2 regions of the Marichromatium purpuratum 984 genome follow, and region 2 is predicted to be linked to the other one. Evidence: predicted binding sites of a transcription regulator. Region 2 holds the regulator's gene; the other holds the start of a gene.
The links. The regulator sigma-54, encoded in region 2, starts transcription at its own class of promoters, with help from an activator protein. The targets are predictions, from matches to a motif close to TGGCANGNTNCNTGCTT.
Positions count from the first base shown of each region.

Region 1: a site for sigma-54 is predicted at 1,246-1,262, ahead of MARPU_RS09550 (TOBE domain-containing protein). Genes of this name have one in related genera too.

Region 1 is NZ_CP007031.1:2,162,896-2,166,856, forward strand. It holds gene MARPU_RS09540 (cytochrome b) at 1-182, shown strand, start outside; gene MARPU_RS09545 (alpha/beta hydrolase) at 274-1,194, shown strand; gene MARPU_RS09550 (TOBE domain-containing protein) at 1,326-2,144, shown strand; gene modA (molybdate ABC transporter substrate-binding protein) at 2,192-2,935, shown strand; gene modB (molybdate ABC transporter permease subunit) at 2,997-3,674, shown strand; gene modC (molybdenum ABC transporter ATP-binding protein) at 3,667-3,961, shown strand, end outside.
Region 2 is NZ_CP007031.1:364,412-368,372, reverse strand. It holds gene lptC (LPS export ABC transporter periplasmic protein LptC) at 1-395, shown strand, start outside; gene lptA (lipopolysaccharide transport periplasmic protein LptA) at 392-880, shown strand; gene lptB (LPS export ABC transporter ATP-binding protein) at 894-1,619, shown strand; gene MARPU_RS01670 (RNA polymerase factor sigma-54) at 1,801-3,273, shown strand; gene hpf (ribosome hibernation-promoting factor, HPF/YfiA family) at 3,309-3,656, shown strand; gene MARPU_RS01660 (PTS sugar transporter subunit IIA) at 3,945-3,961, shown strand, end outside.

The DNA.
Region 1 (3,961 bases), 1.8 Mb from region 2:
AGTTCTTCGGTCTCAGCATCGAGCTGCCGCTGGCAGAGAACCCGGAGCTGGCCAAGATGCTGTTCGGCTATCACGGTCTCGGCGCCCTGGCGATCTTCGTGCTGGTGGTGATCCACACCGCCGCCGGGCTCAAGCACTGGCGGTTGAAGGACGGGGTGATGACCCGCATCAGCCTGCCCTGAGGCAACGGGCGCCCGGGGCAGCCCGGGCGCGCGGCGGGGCGCGACGCCCCGCCCTCACCCCTCACCCCTCACCCCTCACCCGCCCCCGACGATGATCCTGCTCACCCTCCTGCTGCTGCCTGCGACCCTGCTTGGCCTGCTCGCGCTCGCCGTGCAGCTCGGCTTCCGCGCCCCGCGCCGGCGCGCCCACCACGACCCGGGCGCGTTCGGGCTCGACTTCGAGACCTGCACCATCCCCACCCGGCGCGGTCGCCGGCTGTTCGCCTGGCTGCTGCCCGCGCCCGACGCCGAGGCGACCCTGGTGGTGCTCCACGGCTGGGGCAGCAGCGCCGAGCTGATGCTGCCGCTGGCCGCGCCCTTCCGCCGCGCCGGGCTCAACGTGCTGTTGTTCGACGCGCGCAGCCACGGCAACAGCGATGGCGACACCTTCTCCTCGCTGCCGCGCTTCGCCGAGGACCTGGGCGCGGCGGTCGACTGGCTGCGCCGCAGCCATCCGGCGCGCTGTCGCCGTCTCGCCCTGCTCGGGCACTCGGTGGGGGCCGGCGCGACCCTGTACTACGCCGCCGACAACCCGCTGCCCGACGCGGTGATCAGCATCGCCGCCTTCGCCGACCCGGCCGAGGTCACCGAGGGCTATCTGCGCGCGCTGCGCCTGCCGCGCTGGCTGGCGCGACTGGCCACCCGGCACGTCGAGTGGCGCATCGGTCACCGCTTCGCCGAGATCGCCCCACTGCACACCGCCACGCGCATCGGCTGTCCGCTGCTGCTGGTCCACGGCACCGCCGACACCAGCGTGTCGCCGCGCGACGCCCGGCGCATCCTCGAACGTGCCCCCACCGGTCGGGCGCGGCTGTACGAGGTGCCCGGCGCCGGGCATGATTCGGTCGAGCACATCGAGCAGCATGTCGGGACCCTGATCGCGTTCCTCGCCGAGCACGGCGTGCGCGGACTGTGCCATGCTGGTGCGGCGACACCGGAGCCCGCCTCGACACGGTGCGTCGTCGCCCGCTGACGCCGCCGCGCGCCGCGCCGGGATCCGGCCGGACGGCGGGGCCAAACGTTTTGGCATCTCTTTTGCTTGGAAGCATTGTCGTTATATCGCCCTCGATATAACCCCATCATCGCGCAAGGAGGACCGCGCTCATGCCACACGCTGCAGATGCCCCCACCCGACTCGACACCTCGGGCGCGCTCCAGCTCGATCTCGACACCCAGCGCTTCGCCGGACACGAGCGCATCGCGCTGCTGCGGCGCATCGACGAGACCGGCTCGATCTCGCAGGCCGCGCGTGCCCTGGGCATCTCCTACAAGCAGGCCTGGGACGCGGTCGACGCGATGAACAACCTCTCGGCCACGCCCCTGGTGCAACGACGCACCGGTGGCCGCCACGGCGGCGGTACCCGGCTCACCGTCGAGGGACGACGGCTGATCACGGTGTTCGAGACCGCCGAGCGCGAGCACCGGCGCTTTCTCGAACGGCTCGGTGAGGGCGTGCGCGATTTCGACCGTTTCCACCGTCTGTTAGGAGTCATCAACATGAAGGTCAGTGCAAGGAATCATCTGCACGGCGTGGTCACCGCGGTGCGCCCCGGGGTGGTCAACGCCGAGGTGGTGCTCGACCTCAAGGGCACGCCGCTGGTGGCGATCGTCACCAACGAGAGCGTGGAGACGCTCGGCCTCGCGCCCGGGCGCGAGGCCTACGCCCTGATCAAGGCCTCCTTCGTGCTCATCGCCACCGAGGACGGCGGGCTGCACACCTCGGCGCGCAACCGTCTGTGCGGCACCGTCGAGCGGCTGATCGAGGGTGCGGTCAACACCGAGGTGGTGCTCGCGCTCGACGGCGGCGCGCGGGTCACCGCGATGATCACCGGCGAGAGCGCGCGTCAGCTCGAACTGGCCGAGGGCAAGCGCGCCTGTGCGCTGATCAAGGCCCCGCACATCATCCTCGCGGTCAGCGACTGAGACCCACCACGCCCCCCATCCCCGTCAGCGACCAGGAGTATCGAAGGATGTCGACCCCATTGCGCTCACTCACCGCCGCCGCGCTCTTGCTCGGCGCCACCACCCTGGCCCAGGCCGAGGAGGTCCGGGTCGCGGTCGCGGCCAACTTCACCGCGGCGATGAAGGAGATCGCCACCGCCTTCGAGCAAGCCACCGGGCACAGCACCCGGATCAGCTACGGCTCGACCGGCAAGCTCTACACCCAGATCCTCCACGGCGCGCCCTTCGACGTCTTCCTCGCCGCCGACCAGCGCCGCCCGGCGCTGCTCGTCGATGAGGGCCGCGCCAGCGCCCCCTTCACCTATGCCATCGGCGAGCTGGCGCTGTGGAGCGCCGACCCCGCGCTGATCACAGACGGCGCGGCACTGCTCGAGTCGGGCACGTTCGAGCGCCTGGCGATCGCCAACCCCAAGACCGCGCCCTACGGCGCCGCGGCGCTGGAGGTGCTGGAGTCGCTGGGGCTGGCCGAGCGCCTCGCGCCCAAGCTGGTGCGCGGCGACAACATCGCCCAGACCTACCAGTTCGTCGCCACCGGCAACGCCGAACTCGGCTTCGTCGCCCTGGCGCAGATCGCCCTCGAGCCCAGCGGCTCGCGCTGGACGGTGGCGCCGTCGCACTACCGCCCGATCCGTCAGGACGCGGTGCTGCTCGAGGGCGCCGAGGCCAACCCCGCCGCCCGGGCGCTGCTCGACTACCTCCAGGGAGAGGCGGCGCGCGCGGTGATCACCCGCTACGGCTACGCCACCGACTGAGCGCGACGAGGCCCGGCGCGCGCCGGGCCTCACCGCCCCGCCCCACACCCGGAGCACCGCCGTGTCACTCGATCTCACCCCGGTCTGGCTGACCCTCAAGCTCGCCACCCTCACCACCGCCGTGCTGCTGGTGGTGGGCACGCCGCTGGCCTGGTGGCTGTCGCAGACACGCTCGCGCCTCAAGCAGATCGTCGCCACCCTGGTGGCGCTGCCGCTGGTACTGCCGCCGACGGTGCTCGGCTTCTATCTGTTGCTGCTGCTCGGCCCGCACGGACCGGTGGGGACGTTCACCCAGTGGCTCGGGCTCGGCACCCTGCCCTTCACCTTCGCCGGGCTGGTGGTCGGCTCGGTGCTCTACTCGTTGCCCTTCATGGTGCAGCCGGTGCACAACGCCTTCGAGGCGATCGGCCAGCGCCCGCTGGAGGTCGCCGCCACCCTGCGCGCCTCGCCGCTGGCGCGCTTTCTCGACGTCGCCCTGCCGCTGGCGCTGCCCGGCCTGCTCACCGGCGCGGTGCTCGCCTTCGCCCACACCGTCGGCGAGTTCGGGGTGATCCTGATGATCGGCGGCAACATCCCCGGCGAGACCAAGGTGCTCTCGGTGGCGATCTACGACCACGTCGAGTCGCTGGAGTGGGCCCAGGCGCACTGGCTCGCCGGCGGCATGGTGCTGTTCTCCTTCCTGGTGGTGCTGATGATGAACCTGCTCGGCCAACGCATGCGGCGGATCGGTCATGGCTGACGTGCTCGACCTCGCCTTCCGGCTCGATCGCGGCGACTTCAGCCTCGATCTTGCCTGTCGCGTCCCGGCGCGCGGCGTCAGCGCCCTGTTCGGGCGCTCCGGCTGCGGCAAGACCACGGTGCTGCGCTGCGTCGCCGGGCTGGAGCGCGCCGCCGGTCACTGCCGACTCGCCGAGGCCTGCTGGCAGGACGACGCCGGCGGGCGCTTCCTGCCCACCCATCGCCGCCCGATCGGCTACGTCTTCCAGGAGCCGAGCCTGTTCCCGCACCGCTCGGTGCGCGCCAACC
Region 2 (3,961 bases):
TGAGCGCAACCGAGTTGCGTCAGTTCGTCGCCGAGGATCTCTCCGAGCTCGACCGCCCACACATGCAGCTGTTCCAGTCCGACGGACCGCCGTGGCGCGCGCGCGCCGAGCACGGGCTGGTGCTCGAGGGCGGCGCGGAGGTGCGGCTCACCGGCGACGTCCATCTCGAGCGCGACGCCACCGCCGAGGCCCCACCCGCGCACATCGAAACCGAACAGCTCAACGTCTGGCACCAGCGCGCCTATGCCCGTACCGACCTGCCGGTGCGGGTGGCCAGCGGCGAGGACTGGCTGAGCGCCACCGGCATGCAGCTGTGGTACGACGAGCCGGCGCGCGCCACCTTCCACGGTCGCACCCGGATGCTGCTCGCCCCGACCCAGGAGACCCAACCATGAGCCGTCCACTGCGCCTGCTGGCACTGTTGCTGTTGTTCGGCTGGAACCCGGCCAACGCGCTCGATGACGACCCCCAGCAACCGATGTATATCGAGGCCGACGACGTCGAGGTACGCGAGGCCGAGGGCACCAGCATCTATGTCGGCAACGTCGAGGTCACCCAGGGCAGCATGCGCCTGCACGCCGATCACATGACCGTCTATCACCGCGAGGACCGCCGCCCGCGCCAGATCATCGCCATCGGCACCCCGGCGCGCTTCCGTCAACTGCTCGAGGACGACCAGGGCGAGGTCCGCGCCTTCGCCAGACGCATGGAGTTCGACACCGACCGCGACGAGCTGGTGCTGATCGACGAGGCGGTACTGATCCAGGGCGAGGACCGCGTCGCCAGCGAGCGCATCGTCTACGACCGTGCCCGCGAACACTTCCGTGCCGGTGGCAGCGGTCGGGTGCGGATCACCATCACCCCCGAGGAGGAGTCATGACAGGGGTCGACGGATGAGCGTACTGCGCGCCGAACAGCTCAAGAAACGTTATCGCAGCCGCGAGGTCCTGCGGGGAGTGAGCGTCGAGGTCGAGGCCGGCGAGGTGGTCGGGCTGCTCGGCCCCAACGGCGCCGGCAAGACCACCTGCTTCTATCTCATCGTCGGGCTGATCCCGGCTGACCAGGGGCGCATCACCCTCGACGAGCACGACATCACGCTGATGCCAATGCATGCGCGCGCGCGCGCCGGACTGAGCTATCTGGCGCAGGAGCCCTCGGTGTTTCGCAAGCTCAGCGCGCGCGACAACATCCTCGCGATCCTCGAGACCCGCGGCGACCTCGACCGCGAGCAGCGCGAGCAGCGTTGCGAGCAGCTGCTCGAGGAGCTCGGCATCGCCCATATCGGCGAGTCGCTGGCACTCAGCCTCTCCGGCGGCGAGCGTCGGCGTCTCGAGATCGCCCGCGCGCTGGCCGTCGACCCCAAGGTGATGCTGCTCGACGAGCCCTTCGCCGGCGTCGACCCGATCGCCGTGGGCGACATCAAGGCGATCGTCTCGCACCTGCGCGAGCGCGGCATCGGCGTGTTGATCACCGATCACAACGTGCGCGAGACGCTCGACATCTGCGATCGCGGCTACATCATCAGTAATGGCGAGGTGATCGCCGCCGGTCGCCCCGACGAGCTGCTCGCCAACCAGCAGGTACGCGACGTCTATCTCGGTGCCGACTTCGCCATGTAGCATGTAGGCAGCAGCATCCGCGCCCCGCTGCTACATATTGGGGGTAAGATGAAGACCATCGCGTCCCGGCAGGGGACGCGCTTGACGTGACTCAGGCACCTTTGTTGCCACCCGACCTATAATCGTCATAGGACGGTCATCGACCCGGCATAGAGACAGACGCAAGACGCATCGGCGATCCATGAAGCAAACCATCCAGCTTCGCCTCGGCCAACACCTGACGATGACGCCCCAGCTGCAGCAGGCGATTCGCCTCCTGCAGCTGTCGACGCTCGAGCTGCAGAAGGAGATCCAGGAGGCGCTGGACTCCAACCTGATGCTCGAGGAGGCCGAGGAGGCCGACCGCTTCGCCGCCAACGGTGAGGACAGTGGCAATGGCGCACACGAGTCTCCGCCCAGCGATGAGCAGGGCAGCGCCGAGCGTGAGCTCCAGGGCGAGACCAACGAGATCCCCGATGAGCTCCCGGTCGACACCCAGTGGGCCGATGTCTACGACGGCTATCTACCGCCGAGCATCCAGGGCAGCGCCGAGAACGCCGACTTCGACCCCTTCCTCCACCAGAGCCGCCCCCAGACCCTGCACGATCACCTCATCTGGCAGCTCAACCTCATCCGACTGAGCGAGCGCGACGAGATGATCGCCGAGGCGGTGATCGACGCCATCGACGCGCGCGGCTATCTTCGGGCCGATCTCGACGAGCTGCTGGCCACCATCGGCGACGATCAGATCAGTCTCGAGGAGATCGCCACCATGGTGCACCGGGTGCAGTCGTTCGATCCCCCGGGGGTCGGCGCCCGCGATCTCGCCGAGTGCCTGCAGATCCAGCTGCGTCAGCTCCCCGCCGAGACCCCGCAGCGCGACCTCGCGCTGGCGATCTGTCGCGACGGCTTCGAGCACCTGCCGCGCAAGGACATCGCCGCGCTGATGCGCCGCTTCAAGCAGACCGAGCCCGAGATTCGTGGTGCACTCACGCTGATCTGCCAGCTCAACCCGCACCCCGGCGACTTGATCGCGCAGGAGCCCCCGGAGTACGTTGTACCCGACATCTTCGTGCGCAGACAGAATGGTCGCTGGTCGGTGGAACTCAACCCGGAATCCACACCCAAACTGAGGGTGAACGCGGACTACGCCAGACTGATCCGGCGCGCCGACACCAGCAGCGACAGCGTCACCATGCGCAACCACCTGCAGGAGGCGCGCTGGTTCATCAAGAGCCTGGCGAGCCGTAACGACACCGTGCTGCGGGTGGGCGCCAAGATCGTGGAGATGCAGCAGGCGTTCTTCGAGCACGGCGAGGAGGCGATGCGGCCGATGGTGCTGCGCGACGTCGCCGAGGCGCTCGAGCTGCACGAGTCGACCGTCTCCCGGGTCACCACGCAGAAATACATGCATACGCCGAGGGGCACCCTGGAGTTCAAGTACTTCTTCTCGTCCCACGTCAGCACCACTTCTGGTGGGGAGTGTTCATCAACGGCGATCCGCGCGCTCATTCGTAAGCTGATCGCCGCCGAACCCGCCAGAAAACCCTTGAGCGACAGCAAGATCGCGGCCGAACTGGCCGATCGCGGCATCCAGGTCGCGCGTCGAACCGTCGCCAAGTACCGCGAGGCCATGGGTATTCCAGCCTCGAACGAGCGCAAACGCCTGGCATGAGCAGGCTGTTTGGAACCCCTGTAAGGAGTCCAATGATGCAAATCAATCTGACGGGTCATCACGTCGACATCACCGAGGCACTGCGCGACTACGTCGACAGCAAATTCGCACGCCTGGCGCGTCACTTCGACCACGTCACCAATGCCCACGTCATTCTCAGTGTGGAAAAGCTCGACCAGAAGGCCGAGGCGACGCTACACATCAATGGTGGGAAGCTCTTCGCCGACTCCGTGCATGAAGACATGTATGCCGCGATCGACGGCCTGACCGACAAGCTCGATCGCCAGATCCTGCGCCACAAGGAGAAGAAGAACGACTATCGCAGCGCACCCGGCCCGAAGGCGGCCGATGCCGAGGCCGACGTCGAGGCCGATACCGAATAGCCCGGCAACGGCCTGATGGCCCATGCGTCGGCGGGGCGTCGGGGACACCCGACACCCGCCGGACCGACGCACCGACACCTCGAACGGATCCGTGACCGCGCCGTTCGGGGTGTTTTGCATTGAGACCCTGAGATCCGAGCCGATATCGACACCTGCCGGCTCCGACGACTCGAAGGACACCCAGACCCCATGACCACGACCACGCGCCCCGATCACCCGCCGGTATGGACACCGGACACCGTCGCCGCCCAGCGCCCCTGTCCCTGCGACCACCAGGAGCCTTGACCGATGTTCAGTCCAGACCT